DNA from 4 places in the Kitasatospora sp. NPDC092948 genome. Region 1 is predicted to be linked to each of the others. Evidence: riboswitches for the same ligand, from Rfam matches in the RefSeq annotation. Region 1 holds a riboswitch; each other region holds the start of a gene.

What was found. Region 1 has a riboswitch for cyclic di-AMP ahead of ACIQF6_RS15990 (NlpC/P60 family protein). Riboswitches for the same ligand answer to the same signal wherever they lie in the genome.
Region 2: it holds a riboswitch for cyclic di-AMP, as region 1 does, so the genes downstream of both, ACIQF6_RS33380 (transglycosylase family protein) here and ACIQF6_RS15990 (NlpC/P60 family protein) in region 1, are expected to answer to the same signal.
Region 3: it holds a riboswitch for cyclic di-AMP, as region 1 does, so the genes downstream of both, ACIQF6_RS30580 (M23 family metallopeptidase) here and ACIQF6_RS15990 (NlpC/P60 family protein) in region 1, are expected to answer to the same signal.
Region 4: it holds a riboswitch for cyclic di-AMP, as region 1 does, so the genes downstream of both, ACIQF6_RS25480 (transglycosylase family protein) here and ACIQF6_RS15990 (NlpC/P60 family protein) in region 1, are expected to answer to the same signal.

The regions. Positions count from the first base shown of each region.
Region 1 is NZ_JBIVPU010000004.1:517,765-525,478, reverse strand. It holds gene ACIQF6_RS16000 (hypothetical protein) at 1-858, opposite strand, end outside; gene ACIQF6_RS15995 (NlpC/P60 family protein) at 987-2,039, opposite strand; gene ACIQF6_RS15990 (NlpC/P60 family protein) at 2,251-3,324, opposite strand; cyclic di-AMP (ydaO/yuaA leader) riboswitch at 3,335-3,490, opposite strand; gene ACIQF6_RS15985 (NlpC/P60 family protein) at 3,854-4,891, opposite strand; gene ACIQF6_RS15980 (NYN domain-containing protein) at 5,084-6,508, opposite strand; gene ACIQF6_RS15975 (hypothetical protein) at 6,684-6,950, opposite strand; gene ACIQF6_RS15970 (rhomboid family intramembrane serine protease) at 7,100-7,714, shown strand, end outside.
Region 2 is NZ_JBIVPU010000019.1:66,277-73,990, reverse strand. It holds gene ACIQF6_RS33395 (SpoIIE family protein phosphatase) at 1-735, opposite strand, end outside; gene ACIQF6_RS33390 (pseudouridine synthase) at 871-1,818, shown strand; gene ACIQF6_RS33385 (diiron oxygenase) at 1,957-2,883, shown strand; gene ACIQF6_RS33380 (transglycosylase family protein) at 3,095-4,294, opposite strand; cyclic di-AMP (ydaO/yuaA leader) riboswitch at 4,298-4,466, opposite strand; gene ACIQF6_RS33375 (MFS transporter) at 5,040-6,293, shown strand; gene ACIQF6_RS33370 (MFS transporter) at 6,404-7,714, shown strand, end outside.
Region 3 is NZ_JBIVPU010000014.1:146,394-154,107, forward strand. It holds gene ACIQF6_RS30555 (hypothetical protein) at 173-394, opposite strand; gene ACIQF6_RS30560 (hypothetical protein) at 563-745, opposite strand; gene ACIQF6_RS30565 (TetR/AcrR family transcriptional regulator) at 777-1,355, opposite strand; gene ACIQF6_RS30570 (alpha/beta fold hydrolase) at 1,355-2,176, opposite strand; gene ACIQF6_RS30575 (YiaA/YiaB family inner membrane protein) at 2,297-2,587, opposite strand; cyclic di-AMP (ydaO/yuaA leader) riboswitch at 2,805-2,968, shown strand; gene ACIQF6_RS30580 (M23 family metallopeptidase) at 2,979-3,746, shown strand; gene ACIQF6_RS30585 (hypothetical protein) at 3,847-4,659, opposite strand; gene ACIQF6_RS30590 (GNAT family N-acetyltransferase) at 4,710-5,288, shown strand; gene ACIQF6_RS30595 (sensor domain-containing protein) at 5,407-6,099, shown strand; gene ACIQF6_RS30600 (class I SAM-dependent methyltransferase) at 6,234-6,989, shown strand; gene ACIQF6_RS30605 (MerR family transcriptional regulator) at 6,997-7,383, opposite strand; gene ACIQF6_RS30610 (MFS transporter) at 7,450-7,714, shown strand, end outside.
Region 4 is NZ_JBIVPU010000009.1:270,555-278,268, forward strand. It holds gene ACIQF6_RS25465 (glycoside hydrolase family 13 protein) at 1-1,018, shown strand, start outside; gene ACIQF6_RS25470 (LacI family DNA-binding transcriptional regulator) at 1,044-2,066, shown strand; gene ACIQF6_RS25475 (AMP-dependent synthetase/ligase) at 2,207-4,147, opposite strand; gene ACIQF6_RS25480 (transglycosylase family protein) at 4,311-5,582, opposite strand; cyclic di-AMP (ydaO/yuaA leader) riboswitch at 5,590-5,763, opposite strand; gene ACIQF6_RS25485 (hypothetical protein) at 5,872-6,075, shown strand; gene ACIQF6_RS25490 (hypothetical protein) at 6,242-7,714, shown strand, end outside.

The DNA of each region.
Region 1 (7,714 bases):
CCGGGTGCTCCGCCCGGTGCCCTGGTAGCCGGTGTAGTCGGCGACGCCCTCGGACAGCCACAGCGGGGTGCACGACCTGGTGTCGGCCCGGGTCGCGACGTGGGTGGCCTCGTGCGTCACCACCACCCGCCGGCCGAGCTCGCTGAGCTGCCGGTAGGCCTCGGGGTTGACCACGATCCGGTCGGCGGGGGTGTGCATCGGCGCGCCGCCGACCGCCAGGGTGACCGCCGCTATCCCCTGGTAGGCGTCCGCGGAGACATCCATCCGGCGGGCGAACTGCTGGACGGTGAGCGGCAGTTCGAGCAGCAGCCGGCCGGGCTTCCAGGCCCCCCAGACCGCTTCGACGGTGGGCATCGCACGGTCGGCCAGCGCGGCCAGTTCGGCCAGTTCGGCGCTCTCGCCGAGGCCCAGCACCAGGCTGTGCTGCCCGGTCGCGGCGCGGACGGCGCCCAGGTCCCAGAGCGCCACCGCACCGGTGGGCGTCTCCCTGAGCACCCGCCAGCCGGCCGGCTCCCGTTGGAGCTCGACCTGTCGTTCCAGCAGCGCCGGGTAGTCGTCCACGCCCGCGATCCGGTAGCCGAGTTCGGCGCCGACGGTCAACCGGTCGGCGCCGGGCGCGGGTTCGGCGAACGTGGTCAGCCGCAGCGTGTACTCGCTGAAGCGGATCGCGGCCGTCCGGGCCAGCAGGTCCCGGTCGGCCTCCTCGGCGCCCGCCGCCGTCGGCAGCCCGCCGGGGTCGCGCCGCAGGATCGCGCCCGCCCGTCGCGCCAGCACCTGGGTGACGGCCTCCCGGACGCCGGACGGCGTGCCCGGCCCGGGCGGGACGGCGCCCGGCGCGGCGGGCCCGGCCGGCAGCACCCGGGGCAGCGACAGCTGGGCGGCGCACCCGGCGGCGACCAGCAGGGCCGCCCGCCGGGACAGCGAAACCCCGGCCTGCGGCGGCGCCTCCTCCGGCGACAGGTCGGTGACCAGGGGCTCGTACTGGTTCAGACCCGCACCACCGAGTTGACCGGCATCGCGCCGACGCTCTCGTAGCGGACCCGGGCGCCCGGATGCGGGGCGTGCACGACGACACCGCCGCCGGCGTACATGCCGACGTGGTGCCTGTCCTTGAAGAAGATCACCAGGTCTCCGGGCCGGGCTTCGGCGAGGCTCACCCGCCGGCCGGCCGAGGCCTGCCCCTGCGAGGTCCGCGGCAGGGTCACTCCGGCCTGCCGCCACGCCCAGTACATCAGACCGGAGCAGTCGAACGAGGCCGGGCCGGTGGATCCGTATACGTACGGGGAGCCGATCCTCGAAACGGCGGCGTTCAGCGCGGCGGCGGCCCGCTCGGACGCGGGGGGCTGGTCGCCGAGGTCGAGCCGGTCGGTGCCGCGGGTGGCGCGCTGCTCGGCGTCCCGGGCGTCGTCGTCGGCCAGCCGGAGGCGCTCGGCGACGCCGAGGCCGGCCAGCAGCCGCTGGGCCCGGGTGAGCCGGCTGCGGACCTCGTCCTTGGCGGCGGCCAGGCGCTGCCGGGCCTGTTCCAGCTCGTCGAGCTTGGCGGTGGTCTCCTGCCGGCGCTGGTCCAGTCGGCGCTGCCGTTCGTGCAGGTCGTGCAGGATGTCGTTCTGGCGGGCGGTGGCCTGGCCGAGGGAGCGGGCGCCGGCCAGGTAGGACGCCGGGTCGTTGTCGAGCATCAGCCGCAGGGTGGGGTCCAGGCCCTGGGCGCGGTACTGGGCGGCGGCCACCGCCCCGAGGTCGGCGCGCAGTCGGTTCAGGTCGTCCTGTCCGGCGGCGACCTGACTCTGCAGGGCGGCGGCCTCGCGTTGCAGCTGCCGTTGGTGCTCCTGGGCGGCGTTGCACCTCTCGGAGGCCTGTTCGGCCTCCTCGTACAGCTGGTCGACCTGCGCCTTGACGTCGGCGCGGTCGGGCGGGTCGGTCGGCACGGCGCCGGCCGGGGCGACCCCGAGCTGGAGGACGCCGGTCGCGGCGGCGGTGAGGGCCAGGGCGCGGGCGAGGCGCTGGACACCGGGCAGTGGGGGGCGACGGTGCACGGGCACGTGCGACGACTCCGTTCCTGCGGCCGGCCTCCGCCGCCGCCCGCCGGTCGGGCGGCCGTCCGCACGGGGGGCCGGGGCAGAGGTTAGCGAGTCGGAAGGATCCAGTCCAAACCCTGACAACCTCGAATATTCGACCGTAAATCGGACACCGGAACGACTGCGGCCCGGCACCCCTGTCGCGGGGTGCCGGGCCGGAGGCGTCGAGAAGCCGTCAGATCCGGACGATCTTGGTGATCGGCATCACCGTGGCCGACTCGTAGCGGACCTGCGCGCCGGTGTGCGGGGCGTGCACGATCTGGCCGCCGCCGACGTACATGCCGACGTGGTGCGCGTCGTTGTAGTAGATGATCAGGTCACCCGGTCGGGCGTTGGCGATGTTGGTGCCGATGTTGGTGCCGGCGCCCGCCTGGGCCTGCGAGGTGCGCGGGATCGACACACCCGCCTGGGCGTACGCCCACTGCATCAGACCGGAGCAGTCGAAGGTGCTCGGGCCGGCCGCACCGTAGGAGTACCAGCTGCCCAGCTTGGACAGCGCGGCGCTCATCGCGACGCCCGCGTAGCCGGCCGGGGCCTGGACCTGCGTCGGCGCGCCGAGGTCGGTGCGGGAGGTGTCGCGGGAGGCCCGCTCGGCCTGGGTGCGGGAGTCGGCGGCGGCCTTGGCCTCGGCCGCGGCGAGCTCGTCGCGCTCCTTCTGGGTGAGCGAGTTGAGCAGGTCCTGCGCCTTGACGAGCTTGGCCTTGATGTCGTCCTTCTCGGCCTGCAGCGCCTTGGTGGTGGTGTCCAGCTCGGCGAGCTTCTGCTCGGCCTCCTTGCGCTGCCCGTCGAGCTTGGCCTGCTCCTCCTTGAAGCTCTTGAGCAGGTCCGACTGGGTGGCGCCGACCGTGTTGAGCGCGCCGGCCTGCCCGAGGAAGGTGTCCGGGCTGCTGGAGAGCATCAGCTGCATGGTCTGCGGGATGCCGCCGTTGCGGTACTGCTCGGCGGCGATGGTGGCCAGGCTCTCCTGAACGGTGGTCACCTGGTCCTGCTGGCGGGCCAGCTGGTCCTGCAGCTGGGAGACCTGCTTCTGCAGGCCCTGCTGCTTCTCCACGGAGGCGTTGTACGCCTCGGTCTTCACCTCGGCCTGCTCGTTGAGCTGGTCGACCTGCTGCTTGACCTGGTCCTTGGTGGGCGTCGGGTCGGCGTGCGCACCGGTCTGCGCGGAGAGCGCGACAGCGGTGGCGGCAGCGGCAGTGAGAATCGAGACCCGGGCACGGCCGACGGGCTTGGGACGGCGATGGGACGCCACGAAGGCGGACTCCTTCTTCCTCACACCGCCTACCGGGTGAGCTGACGGGTTCGGGCCGGAAGAGATGCCCTACGGCGCTTCACCGGCCGCTGTCGCGGCCGACCTGGCGCCGATTCACCCCGGGGGAACGTGGTTCCCCGGCTCCGTTCGACAGCACCCCCGCAGGGGTATCCCCGTCGACGGATCTCGTTCTGACGATCCGCCCGCTGCGTCACGGACTCGGCGGCGACCGCCACCGTCGCCCCCCTTGGGCGACCGACTCTGCGGCGGTCGAACCACGACCCTAGTAACCAATCCGTGATCGGTTCAAATCATTGTCCGAAAAAAATCTGATTCTGGGTCAATTTTGATTACGGAACTGACCGAACGTAAGTGATTCGTTGCACAGTGCGTAGCATTTCCCGCTGATCCCACAGAAAACACCACGCCCGGACGTGTGCGAGATCACAGCAGAATCTCGACCCGTCCGGGCGTGTCACGGCGCGTCAGTTGTGGCCCTCTGCGGGCATATGTCCGATTCGTCGGACCGTCAGACCCGGCGGATGGTCTGGATCGGCAGGGTGTCCGCGGCCATCACCTTGACCACGTCGCCGGTGCGCGGCGCGTGCACCACCATGCCGTTGCCGATGTACATGCCCACGTGGTGCGCGTCGTTGTAATAGATCACCAGGTCACCGGGCTGGGCGTTGTGCCAGTCCTTGCCCACGTTGGTGCCGACACCGGCCTGCGACTGCGAGGTGCGCGGCAGCGAGACGCCGGCCTGCGCGTACGCCCACACCATCAGGCCGGAGCAGTCGAAGGTGCTCGGGCCGGTCGCACCCCACACGTAGGCCGAACCGCGCTTGTCCATCGCCTTCTGCACCGCGACGCCGGCGTAGCCGGCGGCCTTCGGCAGGCTCGCCAGGTCGACCGTGCGGTCGGCGCCGCGCGAGGCGGTGCCGGTGCCGCGCAGGATCGCGGCCCGGTCGGCGGCCGAGAGCTGGCTGAGCAGCTTCTGCGCCTCCTGGAGCTTGGTCTGCACGTCGTTCTTGGCGTCGTTGAGCGCCTGGGTGGAGCTGTCCAGCTCGGCCAGGACGGTCGCGGCCTCCTGCTTCTGCTGGTTCAGCCGGCGCTGCTGGTCCTCCAGCGACTTCAGGGTCTCGGCCTGGGTGCTGGCGGCCTGGTCGAACGAGGACGCCTGGGCCAGGTACTTGTCCGGGTCCGAGGAGAGCATCAGCTGCATCGACGGGTCGACACCGGCGTGCCGGTACTGGTCGCCGGCCACCGCCGCCAGCCCGGAGGCCAGCTCGGTCAGCTGCTCCTGGCCGCGGGCGACCTGGTCCTGCAGCTGGTCGGCCTGCTTGCGCAGCTGGTCGGACTTCTCCTTGGCGCCGTTGTACTTCTCGGCGGCCTGCTCCTGCTCCTCGAGCAGCTTGTCGACCTGCGCCTTGACCTCGTCCTTGTTCGGCTGGGCCGGCGCGGCGTGCGCACTCACCTGGGCCGACAGGGCGACCGCAGTCGCGGCGGCAGCGGTGAGCACGGTCACCCGGGCGCGACTCGGCTGCTTGGGACGGCGGTGGGAGGCCAAGGCGGTGCTCCTTCTTCCTCTGGACTCACCCATTCGGGCGATAGTCCGGAATATAGGTTTGACGCCAGACCCTAGTGAAGCCCCGGCCCCCGCGTCCACTCCCGGGGGGCTTTCGGTTCCGCCTCTCCGCCCCTTTTCACCACACCGACACACTCCGGACGCTTCAACGCCGCTGAGCGCCCGTCAGTTCGATCAACTGCGCGACAGCCGGTTCAGCAGCAGCACCGAGGCCACCGGGCGGGCGCCCGCCTTGCGCACCCCGTCCGCGACCTCCTTGTCGGTGGAGACCACCACCACCGGCCGGCCCTGCGGTTCGGCCCGCACCATGCGGCGGATCAGCTCGTCCGCGGTCTCCCCGGTGCGGCTGAACCGGACCCGCACGCCGCGCGGCGGGGCCATGATCACCGGGACGTCCAGGTCCTGGCCGTCGAACACGCAGGTCACCTCGGCCTGGGTCCGCTGGGCCAGCATCGCCAGGCCGCCCAGCAGTCTCAGCCGCTGCTGCTCCAGCGGCAGCTGCGGATAGCCGGTCTTGGTCACGTTGTAGCCGTCCACCACCAGGTGGACCTGCGGGATCGCCAGCAGCTGGTCCAGCAGCGCCGGGTCGTCCTCGGCCAGGCCGCGCCGGGCCACGTCGTGCGGCGACGCCGAACCGGGCTCCACCGCCTCCACCAGGTCGGCCGGGCGCAGCGCCGTCACCGGGAGCGCCAACTCCCGCTGCAGGCCCTGCGCGGACTGCAGGACGGTGTCCAGCAGCAGCCGCAGCCGCATGTCCTCGACGCTCCGGCCCTCCCGGGCGGTGCGCCGGCCGGTCTCCACCGCGGCCTCCAGCTCGGCCACCCGGTGCCTCAGCCGGCGGGCCTCCACCTCGGCGGCGCCGCGCTCGGCCGCGGCGGCGGCCCGGGCGGCCTCCAGTTCGGCGGCCAGGCGGCGGCTCTCGGCCTGCGCCCGGCGGGTGTCGGCCTCCAGCGAGCGGACCTTCTTGCGCAGCGAGTCGGCCTCCCGGCGCACCCCCTCGGACTCGGCCCGGTGCCGGTCCAGTTCGGCGCGGGCGGCGGAGCGGGCCTCGGCCAGCTCCTCCTGGAGCTTCTCGGCCAGCCGGGCGGCCTCCGCGGCGGCGCCCTCGGCGTCCACCCGCTCGGCCTGCTCGCCGGCCTCCTCGACCAGCCGGGCCCAGCCGGTGGGCCGCACCAGGTAGGCGGCGGCGGCCACGTCCATCGGGTCGGCGGCGGCCGGCACGGTGCCCGCCTCCAGCGCGCGCACCAGGTCGGGCTGGCCGAGCCGCAGCCGCTCGGCTATCCGGACCCGGAACGCCGGGTCGGACTCCAGCGCGGCGGCCAGCGCGGTGGCCGCGTACTTGGCCCGCCGGGCGGCGGTGAACTTGGCGTACGGGCGCAGCGCGGCGGGCAGTTCGCCGGGGGCGATGCCGCCGAGCGCGTCGGAGGCGATGCCCACCACCCGGCGGCGCACGCCCTCGGGCAGCACTCGGCCGGCGGTCTCGCCGTTGCCGTCCTCGGCCGCCGGGGCGGCCTCGACGGGCCCGGCCTCCTGGGTCTGCCGGACCGGAGCGGGCGTGGTCCCGTCCGTGCCCGCGGGCGCGTTCGCTGCCTCCGCCACTGTCCTCGGCTCCGATCCTGGTCCGGGCGGGCCCCGGCGGGTGCCGGGGGCGTTGGTGTCCGCCGCTGCTTGCAATTGTCCCGTCTACCGTGCCGCACCGACAGCACCCCGCCGACGAGTCCGCCCCGCGCCCCGGTCCGGGGCGCGGACGGGAACACGGGGCGGTGGAGGTGCGTCAGCCCTGCGCGGGGCCGCCCTCGGTGGTCTCCTCGGCGCCCGGGCGGGCCACCAGCTCGACCTGGTCCACGGCGTTGCACCACCGGCAACGCACCGACTCGATGGTCTCGGCGAGCACCTGGGTCTCCTCGACCTTGGAGTCGCCGGACAGGTCGAAGTGCAGGAAGTCGATCACTCGGGAGGACCGGGTGACGTCGAAGCGGGTGAGGTTGCCGCACAGCGTGCAGCGCCAGCGGGTCTCGGCGGTCGGCGCGGCAATGGTCATCAGTGGTCCCTCTCGGCTGGTCCCGGTTCCGGGCCTCCAGCCTATTGCCTGCGGTCGGGGGCCCGGGCCACCGGTCCACTGCCCGGACGCTCACCCGCCCGGAGCAGCGCCCGGTGTCGCGGACGCGCCCCCGAGGAATGCTCACCGGCATGGTGCTCACCGCCCCCGCCCGGGCCGGTTCGCCGGCGGCCGAGCGGGCCGCCCGCACCCCGGTCGTCAGCTACCTGCTGATCGCACTGTCCGCGCTGGTCCTGCTGGTCGGCCCGGCCGGCGGCCTGAACCCGGCGTACGGCAGCGGCGCGGCCCGGGCCTGCGCCGAGCAGCGCTACGAGCACCGCTGGGGTGCGGTGCCCGCCGAGCTGCTGAGCGGCCGCCCGCTGACGGCCGCCCAGCTGTCCGCGCTCACCCCGGCCGCGCCGGGCTGCGCGCTCCCGCCGACACCCGGCAAGATCCCCGAACTCTCGGTCCTCACCTCGCTGTTCGTCCACGCGGGGTGGCTGCACCTGGTCGGCAACCTGCTGTTCCTGTTCGTCTTCGGCCCGGCCGTGGAGGCCCGGCTGGGCCGGATCCGCTTCCTGACCGGCTACCTGGCGATCGGCTACCTGGCCACCTACGGCTACGCGGTGGCCGAGGCGCACACCGCGGACGGGATGCGCGCCCTGGTCGGCGCGTCCGGCGCGATCGCCGGGGTGCTGGGCGGGTACCTGCGGCTGTGGCCGAAGGCCCGGGTGACGGTGCTGGTGCCGGTCCTGCTGTTCCTCCCG
Region 2 (7,714 bases), on a different contig from region 1:
GCCGTCCGGCTGGTCCAGCCGGAAACACGCCACCGACCAGGCGTGCTCGCGCTCCGGGTCGGCCGGCGTCCACCCGCGCGTGCGGGCGTCCAGCACCGACTCGCCGGTGGCCAGCACCCGGGCCATCATCGCCTCGACCTGCTCCCCGTCGATGCCCGGCAGCACCTCGGTCAGCCTCCGCCTGACGCTCTGCTGCCGCGGCACCCCGTTGAACCCGGCCAGCGCGTCGTTCAACCGGACGAACCGCAGATCGGTGTCGAACACCGCCATGCCGACGGGGGACTGGGTGAAGAAGCCGTCCAGAATGGCCAGGTCGGAGGCCAGCTTGCGCACCGAGCTGACGTCGGAGGCCACCGCCAGCACCATCGGGCCACCGTCCGGGCCGACGATGGGAAACGTCCGGAACTCGAGCCGCACCAGGTGCCCGTCCCGGTGCCGGACCGGAAAGACCCCCGAGAACGGTTTCCCGCCGAGGATTCGGGAGAACAGCTCCAGCACCTCCGGGCGCCGGTCCCTGCCCACCAGCAGATCCGCGGCGCGCGCGCCCACCGCCTCCTCGGCAGGGAAACCGAGCAGCGTCTCCGCGTCCGGACTCCAGTGCAGGATCCGGCCGTCGGCCGCGATCAGTGCGGTCGCCACCGGAATGGCCAGCAGGCCGTCCGGCAGCTGTGCACCACCCTCCGCGAACGGGGAGGTGGGGCGGGTTCGGTGATTGCCCTGCTTGTCGGTGTCCATCTGGCCACCTGCCGATCCGGGGGCGGGTACCGCCATGCCATCGTCGCACGCCGGGCCGCCCGCGCCCAGACGTGTCTGCGACCGCTATCGTGGACCGGATGTGCACCCGTCGGACCGACCCCCAGGTGGCGCCCGGTGGCGCGTAGGCCCCCCGCCCCCGTGAGCCCGCTGCCGCAGCGCGACGGCATCGACCCCGTCCACGTACGCCTCCCGCTCGACGGCACCTGGCCGACCGTGCGGGCCTACCTGGAGGAGCGGTACGGCACCGCCGCCGGGCCGGGACGGATCGCGGCGATGCTCGCCGCCGGCGAGTTCGTCGGCCCCGACGGACCGGTCGCCCCCGACGAGCCCTACCGGCCCGGCAGCCACGTGTGGTTCCACCGCGAACCCGGGCCGCCCGAGCCCGTGGTGCCGTTCCCGGTCGAGGTGCTGTACCGCGACGAGCGGATCGTGGTCGCCGACAAACCGCACTTCCTGGCCACCACACCGCGCGGCAGCCACGCCACCGAGACCGCGCTCGCCCGGCTGCGCCGCGACCTCGGCCTGCCCCGGCTCAGCCCCGCACACCGCCTGGACCGGCTCACCGCGGGCGTGGTGCTGTTCGTCGCCGACCCCGCCCGCCGGGGCGCCTACCAGGGACTGTTCGAACGCCGGGAGGCCGTCAAGACGTACGAGGCGATCGCCCCGTACGACCCCGCGGTGACCCTGCCGACCACGGTGCGCAACCGCCTGGTCAAAGACCACGGCCGGCTGGACGCCTACGAGGTTCCGGGCGAGCCCAACGCGGAGAGCCGGGTCGAACTGCTGGAGGCCCACGACGGCCTCGGCCGCTACCGACTCTCCCCGCACACCGGCCGCACCCACCAGCTGCGGGTGCACATGAACGGGCTCGGCCTGCCGATCCTCGGTGACCCGATCTACCCCGCGCTGCTGCCCGAGCAGGACCCCGAGGACTACCGGCGTCCGCTCCAACTGTTGGCGCGCTCGCTGGAGTTCACCGATCCCGTGGACGGCACACCGCGACGCTTCGTCAGCGGACGGGTGCTGGCGGCGTGGGCCGATCCGGCCGGCTGGCGAGGCTGACGGACCCTCGGACCGGCGGGCGGCGGTTCCTTGTGCGCAGTGTATTGACGGACAGTCTAATAACTTCTACCTTCGCGGCAGTGGCACCGTTCCACCCTCGTCGACCCTCGACTCCGCCCCCACCGCGAAGGAGCCGGCATGCCGCCCCAGCCCGCCGCCACCACCGGCGCTCCCGACCGCCAGCGCACCAACCCCGACCGGGAGCGCACCGCCGAACGCCTGCTCGCCTCCTCCGCGAAGCTCTCGTTCAACCCGCTCAAGGACATCGACTGGGACGCCGACCCCGTCCCCGGCGCGTACTACTGCCCGCCCCGCCACGTCTCCCTCTACGGCACCGACCTGTGGGAACGGATGACCGAGGACGAGCGCGTCGAACTCTCCAAGCACGAAGTCGCCTCGATCGCCAGCGTCGGCATCTGGTTCGAGGAGATCCTCATGCAGATGCTGCTGCGCCACGCCTTCGACCGGGACCCCACCAGCAACCACGTCCAGTACGCACTCACCGAGATCGCCGATGAATGCCGGCACTCCATCATGTTCGCCCGCATGATCGCCAAGATGGGCGTCCCCGCGTACGGCGCCGGATTCGTCGCCCACAACCTCGGCCGCCTGTTCAAGGCCATCTCCACCCACAGTCAGACCTTCGGCGGCACCATGTACGTCGAAGAGATCCTGGACGCCTTCCAGCGCGAAGCGATGAACGACGAAACCCTCCAGCCGCTCACCCGGCAGGTCTCCCGGATCCACGTCATCGAAGAGGCCCGCCACATCAGCTACGCCCGCGAAGAACTGGTCCGCAAGCGGCTCGGGCCGCTCCAGCGGCGCTGGGAGCAGCTCTTCCTCGGCGTGGTCATCTACTTCGCCACCACCGCGCTGGTCCACCCCCGGGTCTACGCCGCCGTCGGCATCGACCCGAAGGTCGGCAAGGCCGTCGCCCGGGCCAATCCCCACTGGCGCAGCACCAAGACCGAACTGGCCCAGAAGGTGATCGGCGTGCTGGACCGGGCCGGACTGGTCGGCCGCACCAACCGTTGGCTGCTGCGCGCCGCCGGGGTGGTCGGCTGAGCGGAGCCGGTGGCCCGTTGTCCACGGCCGGCTGCCGCGGCATCGACTTCAGGTCCGACGGCCCTTCCGGCGGCCGTGCCGCCGAGGTGAACTCCGCACTTCTGGGCCTCGACCGTGCGGTGCAGGCCGCCCGGCGATGCTCGGGGCGGCCTGCGTGGCGGTGCCCGGCCGGCCGCCGTCCCCAAGAGACGGCGGCTCGGACGGGCGGTCGTCAGCCCAGGTTCAGCACCTGGCCCGGCTGGATCAGGTCCGGGTTCCCGCCCACCACCTGCTGGTTGGTCTTGTAGAGCTCGGCCCAGCCGCCTTCCAGCCCCTGGGTGCGGGCGATCTTCGCCAGCGTGTCGCCCGGGCCGACGGTGTACGGCTGCGCGGCCGGAGCGCTGCTTGCCGGGGTGCCCGTGGCCGGGGTGTCGGTCGTCGCGGACGGGCTGGTGGGCGGTGTCGAGCTGTTCGGCGCCGGGGTGGTGGCAGCCGGGCTCGGGTCGGCGGCGGGACCGGTCGGACCGGTGGGCGGGGTGGAGGGTGCGACCGACTGGTTGCCCCCTCCGTTGCCGTCCTGGCTGTTGCCGTTGCCGTTGCCGTTCGCGTTCCCGTTCTCGGCGCCGTTCCCGGTTCCGTTGCCGTTCTGGTTGCCGGGGGGCGTGGTGGGGCTCGGGCTCGGAGTCGTGCCCGGGTCGGTCGGAGGTGTCGGGGCGACCGGGGAGACCGGCGCGGTCGGGGTGGCCTGGCCGTCCGGGGCGGTGGTCGGGGACGGCGCGGGCGTCGAGGGCTGAGGGTAGGTCAGCTGGATGTAGCGCTCGTACAGGCTCTGGTGGCTGGTCCAGAACCAGCCGCCGTTCTTCTGGTACCAGTAGACGTGGTACACGGGGTCGTAGCCGGGCAGTCCGGAGAACACCGGGGCGGCGTTCGGGGTGGCGACAGTACCGTCCGCGGCGGTGTTGGCCCTTGCGGCGCCTCGGGCACCGCGCAGCGCGCCGGCCTCGCTCGCCGAGTCGTTGTCGTCCACCACGCCAGGGGCGCTGACCGTGCGAAGGTCCGCCGGGTCGGCGCACGAGGCCCAGGGCTGCGGGCCCTCGGTGGCCAGGATGCGTTCGGCGACCGCGATCTGCTGGCTTCGGGTGGCATCGCTGGGCAGCGCGGCGTACTGGGTGCCGCCGTAGTCGACCCAGCGCTGGGCGGTGATCTGGAGTCCGCCGTACACGCCGTCGCCCGAGTCGAGACTCCAGTTGCCGCCGCTCTCGCACTCGGCGACCCGGTCCCAGACCGCGCTGGGTGCGGCGTGCGCACCTGTCGCGGTGAGTAGTGGCAGTGCGATGCCGGCACCGACGACGCCGGCTGCGGCGATGGCCCGCTCGGCGGCTTTCTCCGCCTGGCTCTGCCGACGGTGGCGCCCGGAACCCGTGAAGAGCATGCCTGATCCTCTCCGCACGCCTGCGAGGTGAGCTGTCGGGTTCGGACCCGGAGGGAGGCCCGGCCGCCGCATGCCGGCCGGAGCCGGTGCGGGCGACTTCACCCCTAGCCGTGGGGGCGGCGACGTACCTGGTTCCCCCGTCCCTGTCCAAGGGTTGTGGCGGTCGACCCGGTAGCGCGGCGGACAGGGTTCGGCGTTGCCGCGCGCGGGGCCCGGTGGTCCGGGCTGGGCCGAGCCTATTCACTCGAACGGAGCAATCACAAGCTCATCGCGCCGGCATCACAGCCGCGTCACGCCGACCCGAGGGGGCTCGGACACGGACCGTCCTTGCGGCGGGGGGAGAGTGCGGCGGCTGTGCGTGGGCGACCTGTTGACGGGCGGTCGAGGGCGGTCGGGCGGCGGTGTGGTGCGGCGGTGCGGTGTGGCGGTGCGGCGGTCGGGCGGCGGTGCGAGGCGGACGTCCGGCGACTGTGCGAGGTGGAGGTCGGGCGATCGGGGGAGCGGGAGGTCGGCGGCCCGGATGCGAAAGTCTGACCGATCGGTGGGATTGGGGCGCGGGCAGCGGGGAAGGTGCGCGGCCGGATCTCTCCATTTGGCAGCTGAATTTGCATCAACTGCCTTAGGGGAACCGGAAGTTGCTTCAAGTCGGGACATTACTGGCGTTGCGGATAAATCGCGCGACAGCTCGTTCGGAGGCTTCCTACCATCGCGGTGATCGCTGTTCCGACCTGCTGTGGAGGTGCCCGTGGCTGTGCCGATTCCCGAAGTGCTCAGGGTGGAGCGTCAGTTCGCCCGTCTGTTCGTCGGCCAGTCGCTGTCCGTGCTGGGCGACAGGGTGTCGTTCGTGGCGTTGCCGTTCGCGGTCCTGTCGATCGGCGGGTCGACCGCCGATGTCGGCCTGGTGACCGCGGCGGGCCTGCTGCCGGTGCTGGTGTTCATGCTGGTCGGCGGAGTGTGGGCAGATCGGATACCCCGGCAGCGGATCATGCTGGTCTCCGATCTGGTGCGGTGCGCGGTCCAGACGGCCATTGCGGTGCTGCTGCTCACCGGGACGGCCCGGGTCGGGGTGCTGGCGCTGCTGATGGTGGTGTTCGGGGTGGCGGACGCCTTCTTCCTGCCCGCCTCCACGGGGCTGTTGCCGCTACTGGTGTCCGGCGAGCGGTTGGGCGAAGCGAATGCGTTGCGCGGGTTCGTCCACTCGGCGGGGTTGGTGATCGGCCCGGTGCTGGCCGGTGGGCTGGTCGCCCTCGCCGGGCCGGGCGGTGCCCTGCTGGTGGACGCCGTGAGTTTCGCGGCCAGCGCCGCCGTGCTGGCGAGGCTCGGTGCGGTGGGCGGGCGGGCCGTCGGGGAGCGGGCCGAACGGCTCGGCTTCCTGGCCGAACTTCGGGTCGGCTGGCAGCAGGTGCGTGAACGGTCCTGGGTGTGGTCGGGCATGCTCGCCATGGCGGTCTACCACGTGGTGGTGCTGCCCTCGGTGTTCGTGCTGGGTCCGGTGCTGGCGGCCCGCGAGTGGGGCGGGGCGGGCGCCTGGGCGGTGGTGGTCACCGCCTTCGGCCTCGGCTCGATCGTCGGCGACGTCTGCGCCTACCGCCTGAAACCGGCCCGCCCGATGGCGGTGGCGGCTGTTGCGATGGCGGTCGCCTCCTGCCAGGCGCTGATCATCGGCTCCGGCGCCCCGGTCGCGGTGATCGCTCTGCTGGAGGCCTGCACGGGAGTCGGCGTCTCCCTGTGCTTCGTGTTGTGGGAGACGTCACTCCAGGTGCACATACCCGAGCAGGTGCTGTCCCGGGTCAGCTCCTACGACCAGCTGATCGCAGTGGCGCTGATGCCGCTCGGCCTGGTGCTCGCAGGCCCGCTCGCGGACGGGATCGGCGTGCACCGGACGCTGTTCGGCATGACCGCGCTGGCGGTACCTGCTGCCCTTGTTCTGCTCGCCCTGCCGGCGGTTCGGAAGCTTCCTGCGCGGCCGTCCGGCGACATCGCCTCCATTAATCCATAAATGATTGGAATATGATCGCCATGTGCCACCGCACGATCGACGCCCGCGGAGCACCGGCCCACGCACCACATGTCACGCACCACGTATCACGCACCACCCGGGAGACACCCATGTCCGTTCAGCCCCAGCGGCCACTGCCGCCCCCGGCAGCCGTGCCGAGCCCTGCTCCGCGCACCGCCCCGGCCGGCGGGTCGACTGCGGGCCGGCCGATCCGGCTGGGGCTGCGCGCCAACCTCGCGCAGTTCGGCCTGCTGGTGGCGGTCAACGCGCTGGTCGGTGGGATGCTCGGCCAGGAGCGGACGGTCCTGCCGCTGCTCGCCGACCAGGTGTTCCACCTGTCCGCCTACACGGGGGCGCTGACGTACATCCTGGCGTTCGGCGCGACCAAGGCGGTCACCAACTTCTTCGCCGGGACGCTCTCCGACCGGTACGGACGCCGACCGGTGCTGATCGCGGGCTGGCTGGTGGCACTGCCGATACCGGCGATGCTGGCCTGGGGCCCGACCTGGGGGTGGATCGTCGCGGCAAACGTGCTGCTCGGCGTCAACCAGGGCCTCACCTGGTCCACCACCGTGATCATGAAGATCGACCTGGTCGGCCCGGCCCGGCGCGGCCTCGCGATGGGCCTCAACGAGGCGGCCGGCTACCTCGCGGTGGCCGTCACCGCGACCGCCACCGGCGCGATCGCCGCCCACTGGGGCCTGCGCCCGCAGCCGTTCCTGCTCGGCGCGGCCTACGTCGCGCTCGGCCTGGGCCTGACAGTCGCCGCCGTCCGGGAGACCCGCGAGCACGCCCGGGCCGAGGCTGCCGCCCACCGGGCCCCGGCCGATGCGCAGTTGGAGGGCAGCGCCGACGCCACGCACACGGACACGACGGTCGCCACGGCGGAGTGCGCGGTTGCCGCCACCCCGGCGGGCACGGACGGCACCGCGTCCGAGGGCGCCGCCGCCGGCGCGCCGGCGGCCGGGGGCGACGATCCGGCCGGGCTCAGTACGGCCCGAATAGCCCGCACCACCAGCCTTGGCGACCGGGCGCTGTCCAGCGCCAGCTGGGCGGGCATGGTCAACAACCTCAACGACGCGCTCGCCTGGGGCATCTTCCCGTTGCTCTACGCCGCGCACGGCCTGGAGCTCGGTCGGATCGGCATCCTGGCCGCGCTCTACCCGGCGGTCTGGGGTGCGGGGCAGATGCTCACCGGTTGGTGGTCCGACCGGATCGGCCGCAAGCACCTGATCACGGCGGGCATGCTGCTGCAGGCCGCTGCGCTCGGCCTGGTCGCGATCGGGACCACTTTCCCGGTGTGGGCCGCCGCCCAGGCCCTGCTGGGTGCGGGCACCGCCCTGGTCTACCCGACGCTGCTGGCCGTCATCGGCGATGTCGCCCACCCCGCCTGGCGGGCCCGCGCCGTCGGCGTCTACCGG
Region 3 (7,714 bases), on a different contig from region 1:
GGCGGACTTCCTACGTGCGTATGAACTGATCGAAGCATTGCTGTTCAGAGCGCGTCAATGTCGGACAGAACCGCCGTAGCCGGACGCCCATGACAGGGCGGTTCGACGGCTCGGCGGCAACGCGCCTGCGCCGGGACGGATTTCACGCAGCGTCACCTTCGGCGGGTGACGGTCACTGACCGTCGACCTCGCCGTACGACTGCTGCTCCTTCGCCGGCACCGGCCGCAGCGAGCGCAGCCCCCGGGCCACCGCGAAGCCGCGCGCCAGTACCGCCCCCCACCGCTCCGGCCGGGGCTCGCCGACCCGTGCGGCGGACACCACCCCGTCGGGGGAGGTCCGCGGCGAGGGGATCAGGCCCGTGCCGGCCTCGGTGTGCTGAGTCGCCTGCGGCATCACTGTCCTCCGTGCTTGTCGGTCACACCGTGGAACTTCTCTATGCGGTATGACTTCCCGACCGAAGGACAGTGTTACGCACCGGTGGTGACGGAAAGATGATGGACCGGTTGCGAAAAGGTGTGGAGGGGCGCGCGTGGGGGGCGTGTGCGCAGGTGGGAGCCCCTGTCAGGCGGGCGAGCCGTCCTCCTGGACGTTCTCGGCGAGCGGCCGGTCCGGGGCGGAGAGGGTGTCGGTGTGCGGGGTGGTGCCGCCCGCGTGCTCGTGGGTGGCGTGCGCGCTGGGCGCGGTGAGCGAGGCGACCACGCCGACGGCGAGCGAGGCAAAGGCGAGCAGGCTGCGCTTCTTCATACCGGGTAGAACGCGCCGGACCCCCGACAGGTCACGCGGTGCGTCCGCCCGGCCAGTGCGCGAGGCCGTCGACCAGCACGCCGGTCAGTCGCTCCAGCGTGACGTCCCGGCCCTCGGCGAGCTGGAACGCCCCCGCCGTGGTCAACGAGGCGTAGCCGTGGGCCACGGCGCGCAGCGTGCGGGCCGCGTGCACCGCCTCGGACCCGTCCAGGCCGTACCCGCGCAGGACGGCGAACAGCACGTTCACCAGCCGCTCGCCGGCCGCGGTCAGCTCGGGGTCGGGGTCGGGGGCCTGCGGCAGCGCGGCGTACCGCCGGGGGAACCCGGTGGCGTACCCGGCGTAGGCGGTGAGCAGGGCGGCCACCGCCTCGTCGCGGGAGTGGCCGAGCGCGGCGGCGGCCAGGCGGTCGGTGAGGTCGTCCAGGGTGCGGACGGCGACCAGGCGGCGCAGCTCGGGCAGGCCCCCGGGGACGTGCTTGTACAGCGACGGGGTGGCGACGCCGGCCTTGGCGGCGACGGCGGCCAGGGTGAGTGCCTCGGCGCCCTGGGCGTCGATCAGGTCGAGGGCGTGGTCCACCACCGCGGTGGGGGAGAGTCCGGCGCGGGCCATCAGCGGGCGACCTCGTTCAGGAAGGGGAGCAGGGCGTCGGCGACGGCCCGGGGGTGGCCGGCCATCGGGTAGTGGCCGCCGTTCTCGATCATCACCTTACGGCCGCGCAGTGCGGCGGCCTGCCGGTCGGCGATCAGCTCGGGGTTCGGGAAGTCGGGGTCCTTGCTCCCCATCAGCACCAGGGCGGGGACGTCGACGGCCTCGCACCAGCCGACCGGCGCGGAGTCGCCCTTGAGGTAGCCGCGCAGTGCGGCCTTGCGGGCGGGGTCGCGCAGCATCTCGGCGAGGCCGGCCCGGTAGGCGTCGAAGTCGGCGGGCCGGTCGGTCGGGTAGTAGAACTTCTGCAGCGCGCTCCACAGGCCGGGGAACGCGGCCACCAGCGGACCGACCAGCCCGAACAGAGCCTTCTGGAAGCCGTTCAGCGGGAGGTTCTCGACGAAGGCGTCGATCAGCACCACGCCGCCGGTCCGCTCGGGGGCCAGGCCGGCCGCGCGGACCACGGTGGCGCCGGTGTAGGAGTTGCCGACCAGCACGGCGCCGTGCAGGTCGAGATGGGCGAGCAGGGCGACCAGGTCGTCGGCGATCGCGGCGGGGGTGTAGTCGGTGAAGCCGGTGGAGGACTCGCCGAGGCCGCGCAGGTCCATGGTGATCACCCGGTGCCCGGCGGCGGTCAGCAGCGGGGCGAGGTGCCGGTAGGCGGCGCGCTTGTCGAGCATGCCGGGCAGCAGGACCACCGGGACGCCGTCGCCGCGGCTGTCGTCGTAGGCGATCCGGCCGCCGGTGACGTCGAGGTACCGGGTGGTGCCGGGGGTGCTGTTCATCGCGGGCCTCCTGGACGGGCGTTGCGGTGCGCCGGGCGCCGGAGGCCCGGCCGACTGCCGATAGCCATAAAGCTAAGGCTAATAGCCTTAGCCGTCAAGGCGGGGCGGCCGGCCCGGGCGTCAGATGTTCTCCACCTTGAACGGGTCGTGCTCGGAGAGCAGCTTGTCGAGCCTGGCCTTGTCCACCCGGCTGGTGATCGCCCCCTCCTCCTGGCGGTCCCGGATCACCTTGGCCAGCGTGAACGCGGAGGTGATCTCGTACAGCAGCCCGACGGCGAGGAAGGCGCGCATCCAGGAGCTGACCGGCAGGTAGGCGATCCCCAGGGAGAGGGCGACGGTGGCCAGCCCGAAGGAGACGGCGGCCTGGGCGAAGTAGGCGGCGGTGGTGCGGTGCGGAACGGGTGCGGTCATGGCAATCAGGGTCGCGTCGGCCCGGGGCCGGGGCGTGAGTACGGATACTCAATCGCGCGGTCACCGTCCGTCGGGTACCCCCTGGCGAACCGTCACAAATCGCCCATAGGTCGTCAGGAAATCTTCGCGGTCTCCATGGAGGCGCTTGGAATCATGGGGTCCATAGGATTAACGTTTGATAACGCAGCGCGGTCGGCAACGCCGTAACCATGCGGCACCGTGCGCCACGCCTAATCCACTTGGGCACACCCCTCGGGGCGTCCCAGGAGCCGGGGAACCACGTTCCACCGGGGTGAATCGGGACGGCCCTGGGCCCGACCGTAGGAGACCTTCCACCTCCGAACCCGTCAGCTAACCCGGTCGGCGACAGGGAAGGAAGGAGCACGCCCCCGTGGCGTCGACCTACACCGAGAGCACCGGCACCCAGCTGCTCGACCACCCGGTCGAGCCGGAAGTCGCCCGGCACCGACTGCCCCGGCAGTCCCGCACCGGCGCACCCCTGCTGGGCGTCACCGCGATGACCGCCGCGCTCGGCGCCACCGGACTCGCCGCCGCCCCCGCGCAGGCCGCCGCCCCGACGCCCGTCACCGCCGCCGACGAGGTCTCCGACGGACTGCTCGCCGCCGACCCCGGCCTCGCCCTCGCCGCCCGCATCCAGCAGCAGGCCGACGGCCAGCGCACCGCCGCCGACGAATCCGCCCGGCTGGCCGCCGCCCAGGAGGCCGAGGCCAAGCGGGCCGCCCAGCAGGCCGAGGCCGACCGGGCCGCGCACACCCTGCCGGTGGCCGGCTACCAGCTGACCGCGCAGTTCGCCCAGGCCGGCTCGCACTGGGCGCACCTGCACACCGGCCTGGACTTCGCCGCCCGCACCGGCACCCCCGTCGCCGCCGTCGCCGGAGGCGCCGTCACCTCGGCGGGCTGGTCCGGCCCCTACGGCTACCGGGTCATCCAGACCCTCCCCGACGGCACCGAACTCTGGTACTGCCACCTGTCCCGGATCGTCACCGCCTCCGGCCCGGTCGCGCCCGGCACCGTGCTCGGCGCGGTCGGCGCCACCGGCAACGTCACCGGCCCGCACCTGCACCTGGAGGTCCGCCCCGGCGGCGGCGCGCCGATCGACCCGCTGCCCTGGCTCCGGCAGCTCGGCCTCCAGCCGTAACCCGCGCGCCCGCCCACGGCCGCCGCCTCCCGGCCGGGGCCGGCGGCCGAGGGCCGACGCGCGCAGGCCGGCCGCGGCCGTGCCGACCGGGCCGGGACGCTCAGTACACCTCGGGCGCCAGCTCCGGGAACTCCTCCAGCAGCAGCCGCGGCAGCCCCGGCACCGTCCACTCGCCGCACAGGTCGATCGCGGCCTGCGCCACCGCCTCCTCGAAGTCCTCGAACTCCCCGGCGAGCTCGGCCGGCATCGGCAGGCCCCGGGCGTTCAGCTCGGCCAGGTTGCGGTAGGAGCGCCGCATCAGGCCCTGCTCCAGCAGCCGGCGCGCCCCGTCCGTGGACACCCCGACCAGCAGCGCCCGCTCCGGGCCCCAACCGCCGTCCGGCTCCACCCCCGGCACCCGCTCGTAGGCGGCGAAGCGCTCCTCGACGTCCAGCGCCCGGAACTCCTCCAGCCAGTCCCGGACCCGCTCCAGGTCCTGCACCGGCACGCCGTCCGCGCGCAGCAGCAGCGTGTACAGCCGGGGCCAGGTCAGCAGGTCGGACCGGAGCAGCAGCGAGTCCACCAGCACCTCGCCCTGCCAGTCGGTCTCCTCGCGCAGCTTCTCCAGCCGCTTGGCGTTCAGCCGCCGCGCCGCCCGCTGGCGCTCGATCAGCAGCCGCACCGCCGCCGGGTACGCCCGGCCGTCGCCGTCCGGCTGGACGTACAGGTGCAGCTGCTCGTACAGCAGATGCTCCAGCACCGGCGAGGTCAGCTCCGGGAAACCGTCGTGCAGCCGGGCGCCGCCCAGCTCCAGCAGCGTCAGGACGGTTTGCACCGCATGCTCGGGCACCGCCTCCAGCCCCTCCTCGGCGGCCCACTCCAGCAGGTCGGCGACTCGGGTACGGGGAAGCAGGTGCAGGTCTTCGTCGTCCACCCCGGTACGTTAACCGGTCCGCGCGGGGTCGCCCGGTAGGGTCGAGCGTCATGGAAACCGTCCGGCTGACCGGCGCCCGGCTCACCTTGCGGGAGTACCGCCACACCCCCGAGGAAGTCGCCGCGCTGCACGCCGTCCACGGCGACCCCCGCGTCGTCCGCCATCTCCCGTTCGACGCCGCCGACTTCGAGGAGTGCGCCGACCAGATCGAGCTCTACCTCGACGAGGCCGAGAGCGATCCCCGCGGGCACTACCGGCTGGCCGTCGACGACGCCGCGGGCGAGCCGATCGGCCAGGCCGCCCTCACCCGGGACGGAGCGCACGCCGCCCAGCTCGGCTGCGTGCTGCGCGCCGACACCTGGGGCCGCGGCTACGCCGGGGAGGTCACGGAGCTGCTGTGCGCGCTCGGCTTCGACACCCTCGGCCTGCACCGGCTGTTCGCCCGCACCGACCCCGACAACCAGGCCGCCGCCCGGGTGCTGGTCAGGGCCGGCTTCCGGTACGAGGGCCGGATCCGCGCCGAGTCGCACTGGGGCGGCAGCTGGCACGACGCCCTCCAGTACTCGCTGCTCGCCCCCGAATGGCGGGCCGTGGCCCTCGGCGCCCCCGCCCGGCGACCCGGGGGTTAACCCCACCTCCGATCGGGCAGCAGACCTCATTCCGGAGGCCCGGCCCGGTAGGGCACCTTTGAAGGGTGCCCGACGCCGCCGACCGGCGGCACCGCCCCGCTCACCCGAAGGACCGCGGATGTCCACCGCTGCGTACCGTGCCACCACCGGCGACCGCCCCACCCGGCCCGGGTTCTGGCGCGCCCCGTTCTCCCGGGCCGCCTTCCGGGAGCTCGGCTTCGCGCTCAGCGGCCTGCCGATCGCCGTGCTCGGCTTCTCCCTCGTCATCGCGCTGTTCAGCACCGGTCTCGGCCTCGCCGTCACCATGCTCGGCCTGCCGGTGCTCGCCCTGCTGACCATCGCCGGCCGCGGCTTCGGCGCCGCCGAGCGTTCCCGGATCCGCACCCTGCTCGATCTCGACCTGCCCGCCCCCGCCGCGGTCGTCGTCCGGCGGGAGGGCGTCTGGGGCGCGATCACCGCCCGGCTCGGCGACGCGGCCGGCTGGAAGGGCGCGCTGTACCAGTTCGTCATGTTCCCCTGGGCGATCGTCGGCTTCGTGTTCTCGCTGACCTTCTTCGTCCTCGGCTGGGCGCTGCTGCTGTTCCCCGCCTACCAGTGGGTGTGGCCCCGCTACACCGACTGGAACGGCTACCGGGTCGCCGACTGGACGGACTCGCACGGCGTCCAGCACGTCTACGAGCTCGTCTCGCCGTTCCAGATCGGCGCCGTCAGCCTGCTCGGCGCGGTGTTCGTCCTGCTCACCCCGCAGCTGGTCCACGCCCTCAACGGCCTCAACCGCCTCGCGGCCCGCGGTCTGCTGGCCGGCCGCTGAACATGCGCCACCGCCGGGCCCGTGGTCGGATGACCACGGGCCCGTCCGGCGTCGCGCGCCCGGCAGGACCCGGCCGGACCGGTCCGTGGGCCCGGGCCGCACCCCGGGCCCGCCGAACGCCCGGAGGACCGCCGATGTGCCCGGTCAGCAGCGCCCGCCCCGTGAACCGCCGCGCACCGGCCGCCCCGCCGGTGCTGATCACCTCCCGGCCGCTCGACGAGTACTGCGGCTACTTCGGCCTCACCCGCGCCGACCTGGTCCAACTGCCCGGCCCGCTGCTGGACTGCCCCGGCGGAGCCGCCGCGTTCGCCGCCGAGGCCCGCGCGCTCGGCTGCGAGGCGGTCGCCGTCGACCCCGGCTACGCGCTCGGCCCGCGCCGCCTCGCCGAACTCGCCGCCGCCGGCCGCGACACCATGGCCCTCGCCATCCGCCGCGACCCCGCCCACCACCTCCCCCCGGCCGGCGGCCGGGGCGGCCCCCGTCGCGGCCGGCCCGGCCGGCGCCACCCCGACAAGTACCTGCGCAGCTGGGACCGCGCCCGCCGCCTGTTCGCCGCCGACGCCGCGGCCCACCCCGGGCACTACCTGGCCGCCGCGCTGCCCCGCCTCCCGTTCGCCGACGGCAGCTTCGCCCTCACCCTCAGCTCCTACCTGGTGTTCGCCTACCCGGCGCTGTTCACCCCCGCCGACCAGTTCCGCGCCCTGCGCGAACTCGCCCGGGTCACCGCCCCCGACGGCGAAGTCCGGATCTTCCCGCTCCACGACCACACCGGCAGCCGCTGCCCGCACCTCACCGAACTGCGCGCCGCGCTCCGCCACCACCACATCTCCAGCCGGGTCCTGACCACCGCCCCCGCCCACCGCATCCTGGTGCTGAACCCGGCGCGCTGACCGCTCCTCAGCAGGCCTCGGCCGGGGCGGGGACCTCCCGCAGCGAGTGCACCGCCCGCAGGTAGGCGCCCACCGCGTCCCGGCTGCGGGACAGGCACTCCACCCGCTCGGTGAGCTGCCGGTGCTCGTGCTCCAGCGTGGCCAGCGTCTCCGCCGTGGCACCGCGGACGTGGTACTGGCCGGTGGTCAGGCACGGCAGCACCTCCCGGATGGTGCGGGTGGACAGGCCCGAGTCCAGCAGCGAACGGATCTGCCGGACGCGCTCCACCAGCGCCTCGTCGTACTCCCGGTAGCCGTTCGCGGAACGCCCCGGCTTCAGCAGGCCCTGCTCCTCGTAGTAGCGCACCAGCCGGGGCGAGGCCCCGGCCCGGTCCGCCAGTTCGCCGATCCGCATCCGCGTCTCCCGTCCGTCGGAAAGGACTTGACCTTCACATAGATGTGAGGGTTCGAGGATAGCGGCATGACCGCGACCCGAACCGAACTCCCCGTTGCCGCACCTGTTTCGAGCCCCCGCCAAGGCCTGCGCTGGTCCCCCCTGCTGGCCCTCGCCACCGCCGCCTTCCTGGGCATCGTCACCGAGGCACTGCCCGCCGGCGTCCTCCCCGAGATGGCCCACGACCTGCGGGTCGGCGAATCCGCGATGGGCCAGTCGCTCACCGGCTACGCCCTCGCCACCGGACTCTCCGCGATCCCGCTGGCCCGGGCCACCGCCCGCTGGTCCCGCA
Region 4 (7,714 bases), on a different contig from region 1:
CGCCCACGGCCTGGTCAAGGCCCCCGGCCTGCCCGACCTCGGCGGCCACGACCAGCTGAAGCTGCTCGGCAACGACGTCATGCCGTTCTTCGACCAGGACGGCGTGCACGCCATCTACCGCAGCTGGCGCAAGATCCTCGACGAGTACCCCGGCGACCGGATCGGCGTCGCCGAGGCCTGGACCCCGACCGTCCAGCGGACCGCCAACTACGTCCGCCCCGACGAGCTGCACCAGGCGTTCAACTTCCAGTACCTGGGCACCGATTGGGACGCCGGCAAGCTGCGCGAGGTGATCGACCTCTCGCTCGACTCGATGCGCCCGGTGCAGGCCCCCACCACCTGGGTGCTGTCCAACCACGACGTCACCCGGCACGCCACCCGGTTCGCCAACCCGCCCGGCCTGGGCACCCAGATCCGCACCGCCGGCGACCGCGAACTCGGCCTGCGCCGGGCCCGCGCCGCCACCCTGCTGATGCTCGCGCTGCCCGGCTCCGCGTACATCTACCAGGGCGAGGAGCTCGGCCTGCCGGACGTCACCGACCTGCCCGACGAGGTCCGCCAGGACCCGTCGTTCTTCCGGCAGGCCGGCCAGGACGGCTACCGCGACGGCTGCCGGGTGCCGATCCCGTGGTCCGGCACCGAGGCCCCGTACGGCTTCGGCCCGGTGGCCGGTGGCCCGAGCTGGCTGCCGCAGCCCGCCAGTTGGGCCGAGCTGTCGGTAGAGGTCCAGACCGGTGACCCGACCTCGACGCTGGAGCTGTACCGCGCCGCGCTGGCCGTGCGCCGCGAGCAGCCCGCGCTCGGCGCCGGCGCCGACGTCGAGTGGCTGGCCGCCCCCGAGGGCCTGCTGATGTTCCGTCGCGAGTCGGCCGAAGGGTCGTTCGTGTGCACCGTGAACACCACCGGCGAGAGCGTCGGCATCCCGGCGCCCGGCCGTCTGCTGCTCTCCTCCGCCGTCGTGACGGAGGCGGAGGACGTCGAACTGCCGGCCGACAGCACCGCATGGTGGGCGGTCTGAGGTGGCCGCAGTAGGCTCTGGGATCGTGACTACGGCGCGACTCTCCGACATCGCGGCGCAGGCGGGGGTCAGTGAAGCCACCGTCAGCCGCGTACTCAACGGTAAGGCGGGCGTCTCCGCGACCACCCGACAGACGGTGCTGGCCGCGCTGGACGTGCTCGGCTACGAGCGTCCCACCCGGCTGCGCCAGCGCAGCGCCGGGCTGATCGGTCTGATCACCCCGGAGCTCAGCAACCCGATCTTCCCCGCGCTCGCCCAGGTCATCGAACAGGTGCTCAGCCGGCACGGCTACACGCCGGTGCTGTGCACCCAGACCCCGGGCGGCTCCACCGAGGACGAACTGGTGGAGATGCTGGTGGAACGCGGGGTGGCCGGCATCGTGTTCGTCTCCGGACTGCACGCCGACACCACCGCCGACCACGACCGGTACGCCAAGCTGTCGGGCCGTCAGGTCCCGTTCGTGCTGATCAACGGCTACAGCGAGAAGATCGCCGCGCCGTTCATCTCCCCGGACGACCGGGCCGCGATGTGGATGGCCGTCCAGCACCTGGTCGAACTCGGCCACGACCGGATCGGGCTGGCGGTCGGTCAGAAGCGGTTCGTCCCCGTGCTGCGCAAGATCGAGGGCTTCACCGCCGCGCTCCAGCAGCTCACCGGGCGCACCGCCGAGCAGGCCGCCGAGCTGATCCACCACACCCTGTTCAGCGTGGAGGGCGGGCATGCGGCCGCCCAGGCGCTGCTCGACAAGGGCTGCACCGCGATCGTCTGCGGCTCGGACATGATGGCGCTCGGTGCGATCCGCGCGGTGCGCCAGCGGGGCCTGTCGGTGCCGCAGGACGTCTCGGTGGTCGGGTTCGACGACTCGCCGCTGATCGCGTTCACCGAGCCGCCGCTGACCACGGTGCGCCAGCCGGTCGAGGCGATGGCCACCGCCGCCGTCGACGCCCTGCTGGAGGAGGTCGGCGGAAACCCGGCGCAGCGCTCCGAGTTCATGTTCCAGCCGGAGCTGGTGATGCGCGGCTCCACCGGGTCCGGCCCGCGCAACTGACCGTCCGAGTCGATGACTTGCGGCCCTCGTTCCTCACGGAGCGGGGGCCGCAGGTGTGTCGGGCGCCATCGGCTGTACACGGCTCGCCGGCCGAACGCGGCACGTCGGCCGAACACGGCCCGTCAGCTGAACACGGCCCGTCAGCTGTACAACTGCTCGATGTCGCGCCGGTAGGCGGTGCAGACGGCCTGCCGGCGGACCTTCAACGACGGGGTGAGCAGGCCGCGTTCCTCGGTGAAGTCGCCGCCCACCACGCGCACCCGGCGGATCGACTCGGCGCGCGAGACGGTCGAGTTGACGGCCTTCACCGCCTCGGCGAGCGAGGCCAGCACGGCGTGGTGCACCGGGATCGCGCTGGTCATCCCGGCGGCCGCCGGGTCCGTCCCGGCGGTGGCGGTGGCGCTGGTGTTCGGCGGGCGCATCCGGAGGAACTGCTCCACCGCCTCCGGGTCCAGGGTGAGCAGCGCACCCACGTACGAGCGGCCGTTGCCGACCACCAGCGCCTGGCTGATCAGCGGGTGGGCGCGCAGCCGGTCCTCCAGCGGGCCGGGGGAGACGTTCTTGCCGCCGGAGGTCACCAGGATCTCCTTCTTGCGGCCGGTGATGGTCAGGTAGCCGTCCTCGTCCAGCCGCCCCAGGTCGCCGGTGGCGAACCACTGCTCGCGCCCGGGTCTCTCCGCCCCCAACTCGTAGTAGCCGTCGAAGATCTGGCCCCCGCTCAGGAACACCTCGCCGTCCGCGGCGATCCGCACCGCGCTGCCCGGCACCGGCGGTCCGACGGTGCCCGGGCGGGGCCGCAGCGGCGGGTTCACGGTGGACGGGCCGGTGGTCTCGGTCAGCCCGTAGCCCTCGTAGACCAGCACGCCCGCGCCGGCGAAGAACAGCAGCAGCTCCGGATCTATCGACGAGCCGCCGCTGATCGCGTACCGGATCCGGCCGCCCATCGCCTGCCGCACCCTGCGGTACACCAGGGCGTCGTACAGGCCGTGCGCGAGACGCAGCGAGAGCGGCGCGGGGCTGCCCTCGCCGGCCAGCGCGGCCAGTTCGGCGCGGGCGTAGCGCACCGCGATCCCGGCCGCCCGGTCGAAGACCCGCACCGCGCCCTTCGCCTGCGCCTCGGCCCGCCCCAACTGGTGGATCTTCTCGAACAGGTAGGGCACGCCGACCAGGAAGGTGGCACCGAACGCGGCCAGGTCGGGCCGGAGTTCGTCGGGCTTCAGGGACGGGCTGTGGCCGAACCGGATCCGGCCGAAGACGCACGTCACCTGGATCATCCGGCCCAGCACGTGCGCCAGCGGCAGGAACAGCAGGGTGGACGGAGTCTCGCCGGTGGCCGCGGTGAACACCGGCTCCAGCATGGCGTGGCAGTTCGCCGCCTCGGTGAGGAAGTTGCCGTGGGTGAGCAGGCAGCCCTTGGGGCGTCCGGTGGTGCCGGAGGTGTAGATCAGGGTGGCCTCGCTGTCCGGGCCGAGCGCCGCGCGCCGCTGCTCCAACTCCCCGGCGGGGACGGCCTTTCCGAGCTCGCCGAGGGCGGTGACGGCGTCCTCGTCCAGCCGCCACAGCGGGACGGCGCCGCCGGTGCGGGCGATCGCCACGGTCAGCGCCTCGGCGGTGTCGGCGTCCTCCGCGACCGCCAGCACCGCGCCGGAGTCGCGGACGATCCACTCGGCCTGCTCGATCGAGGACGTCGGGTACACCGGGACCAGGGACGCGCCGGCCGCCCAGGCCGCGAAGTCCAGCAGCGTCCACTCGTAGCGGGTGCGCGACATCAGGACGATCCGCCCACCGGGCCGCACCCCGGCGGCGATCAGTCCGCGGGCGGTGGCCGCCACCTCCTCGGCGAACTGCCGGGCCGTCACCTGCTGCCAGCCGCCGTCCGGCCGGCGCCTGGTCAGCACCTCGGCGTCCGGGGCCTGTTCGGCGTTGCGGAAGGGCAGGTCGGCGAGGCTCCCGGCGTCCGGCGGCGGGACCAGGTGCGGAGTGCGGGCCTCGACGACCCGGCCGTCGGCGCGCAGGACTTCGACGGGCGCGCGGTCGCGGAGATGCTCGGCGCGGGCGGCCCGGGCGAGGGGGTGTGCCATCGGCGGACTCCCTTGGGTGGGTGAGGGTCCGCCCAGGGTAGGGACTCGGCCGCGAACTTACTAGACGGTAAGTTCCTTGAAAGTAACGGAGATTGTGCAAAAAGGCCGCGGCCCCCGGAGCCGACCAGGTCTCCGGGGGCCGCAGCCGTCACTGCGCGGGGTGTCAGACCCGACCGGCGAAGTCCGGCGCCCAGTTGGCGATGGTCTCGGTCTTCACGCCCGACTTCGGGTTGGCGGCCTCGACGTACTTGCCGTCGCCGATGTAGATCGCGACGTGGTACACGCCCGAGTTGGAGCCGTTGTTCGACCAGAACAGCAGGTCGCCCGGCTGCAGGCTGTTCAGCGAGACCCGGGTCGCGTAGTCGGCCTGGTCCGCGGCGACGCGCGGCAGGCTGATGCCGGCCTGGCGGAACGCCGCCTGGGTCAGGCCCGAGCAGTCCCAGCCGCCGTTGCCGGTGCCGCCGTAGATGTACGGCTGACCGACCTTCGACAGCGCGAAGTCGATCGCCGCGGCCTTCGAACCGGTCGCCTTGACCGCGGTGGTGGCGGTGGAGGTCGTGGTCGTGGTGGTGGCGGCGGGCTTGGCCGGGGTGGCCGGGGTGGCCGGCTTCGCCGGGGCGGGGGTGCTCGGCGCCGGCGTGTTGGAGGACTGGCCGCCGGAGCGGTTGCCGTTCCAGTTCGAGCCGGTGGCGGGCTTGGTGGACTGCTGGGTCGGGGTCTGGGCGACCGCGACGTTGCCGAGCGCCAGCTTCTGACCCGGGTAGATCATGTCCGGACCCTCGGAGAGGACGGAGCGGTTCAGCTCGTACAGCTTCTGCCAGCCGCCCTCGACGTTCTGGTGCTGGGCGATGGCGGACAGCCAGTCGCCGGCCACCACGGTGTAGCTGCCGTCGGCCTGGGGGGCCTGCTGGGCGGCCTGCGGCTGCGCCTGGGGCTTGGCCTGGGGCTTGGTCTGCTGGGTCTGCTGCGGGGCCTGGGACTGCTTCGGGGCCTGCGGCTGGGCCGGAGTCTGCTTCTGCGTGGTGTCCTGCGAGGTGGACGGCTTGGCGGAGGTGTCGACCTGCGGGGCGGCGCCGCCCTTGGTCAGGCCGGCCTGGACCGAGCACACCGGCCAGGCGCCGGGGCCCTGCGAGGCCAGCACCTTCTCGGCGACGGCGATCTGCTGGTCCTTGGTGGCCAGGTCGGCGCGCGGGGCGAAGGCGGTGCCACCGAAGGCGGCCCAGGTGGAGGCGGTGAACTGCAGGCCGCCGTAGAAGCCGTTGCCGGTGTTGATCGACCAGTTGCCGCTGGACTCGCACTGGGCGACCTTGTCCCAGGTGGCCACGGACGCGGCGGAGGCGGTGCCGGCGGCCAGGCCGGGAACGGTGAGGCCGATGCCCACGACACCGGTGGTGGCGATCAGGCGGCGGGCACGCTTGGTGCTGATGGGCAGCATGAAGATGCGATCCTCTCCCACGCCTGCGAGGTGAGCTGTCGGATTCGGGCTGGAGTTGCCCGGCCGCGCACACCGGTGACGGTGCGCACGGCTTCACCCCAAGCCCCGGACCGGTCCGTCAGGACCGCCCCAGGGCGACTTACCTGGTTCCCCCGCCCCTGCCGCGGTGCGTTTTTGCATGAGCCGGCACACCCGGCGGCAGGACTCGGCGTTCCGGGTGAGCTGGGTCCGTGTGACCACGAACGTGGGCAGGAGATTAAGCGGATTTAAGGACGATTAGCAAATGCCTGTGACGGCCGTCACCGGGCCGGGAAATGGTGATCAAGGAATTCCGGGCGAACTCCGCCGCATTTCGGGAGAACTGCTGCCCCGTCAGGGAATTGGTGATCTTGTGCCCGTTTTGGTAGGTTATGCCGCTTGGTGGGTAAATGTTCATCTTCGCGGCATTCGTGATCGCATCACTGGGGTGTTTTGCCCAGTTCTGTCCACCTGATGTTGACGGTCCGTGAAATCCAGCCCGCCCTCATTTCTGTCGAACTGACGAATGACGATACGTCAGAATGCTTAACCGCCTCGGAAGTCGCCGATATCTCCGGGGCCGCCACTTATGCTGCCCCCGACGATTCGGAGTCCCTGCGTGCGTTCGGGAGGCGGCCATCGTGGAGCAGAGCGTGAACGGGCGGCATCGGCGGCCCCTGCTGGGGCGGCGGCGGATGCTGACCTGGCTGGCCGTCGGGACGGTGACGGCGGTCGGCGGGGGAGTGGTGCTGCGGCAGTCGCTGGCCGGGGCGGCGGTGACACCGGGGGGCCCGCAACCGATCCAGGGCTCGCCCGTCCACGGGCAGCCGGCCCAGGCGGCACCGGCGCAGGCTCCGCCGGTGCTGGACGAGAGCGGACGGAAGTGGTCCGATGCCAAGGGCTGGGGCGGCAAGGTGCCCGGGCCGGGCAGTGCCGTGCGGATCACCGACAAGGTGGTGCTCGACACCGACGCCCGGGTCGGCTCGCTGCTGATCGACACCGGCGGCTCGCTGGTGTTCGCCAAGGACCGCTCGCCGACCCTGGAGAGCGGCGGCAACGTCGAGGTCCGCGGCATCCTCGCCCTCGCCCCCGACTCGGCGCACACCCACACGCTGCGCTTCCCCGACATCGACGAACGCCGCTTCCAGGGCGGTGGCATGACCGTCGTCGACACCGACACCGGCCTGTGGGTCACCGGCCGCGGCTACCTGCGCCTGGACGGCGCGCCCCGCACCGCCTGGGTGCGGGCTGCCGGCGGGTTGAAGGCCGGCGACACCGCGGTGCGGCTGGCGGCGGCCCCCGAGGGATGGCAGGTGGGCGACGAACTCGCCGTCACGCCGACCGCGCCGCCCTCCGCCGACGACTTCTCCAGCGCGTACGACCTGGTGACGGTCCAGCGGATCGACGGCCCGACCGTCACCCTCGCCGCACCGCTCCAGCACGCCCATCCGCAGGTGAACGCCGGCGGCGGCGCGGTGTTCGGCGCGGAGGTGCTCAACCTGACCCGCAACGTCCGGATCGAGGGCGCCGAACAGGGCCGGGCCCACGTCCACCTGACGTCCAGCCGCCCGGCCGACCTCCGGCACGCCGCGCTGCGGTACGTCGGGCCGCGGGCGGTCGGCAAGGAGAGCTGGAACGGGCAGCCCGTCACCGAACCGGTGCTCGGCCGGTACGGGCTGCACTTCCACATGCTGCTGGACACCTCCCGCGGCACCGTGGTCGAGGGCGTGGTGGTCCGCGACGCCGGCAGCCACGCGTTCGTGCCGCACAACAGCCACGGCATCACCTTCCGCGGCTGCATCTCCCACAACACCTGGGAGGACGCGTACTGGTGGGACGGCCCGGTCGACACGCGGAATCCGCAGGTGCCGTCCGACGACATCGCCTACCAGGGGTGCGTCGCCTCCCGGACCGTGTTCGAGCCCAACCCGCGCGGCTACCGGCTGACCGGCTTCAGCCTCGGCGCGGGCACCGGCTCGTCGGCACGGGACTGCGTGGCCGTCGGCGTGCAGGGCGCCACCGGCGCGTCCGGGTACGAGTGGCCGGAGAACAGCGAGGGGGTGTGGACGTTCGAGAACTGTCTGGCGCACAACAACCTGGAGGACGGCATCTTC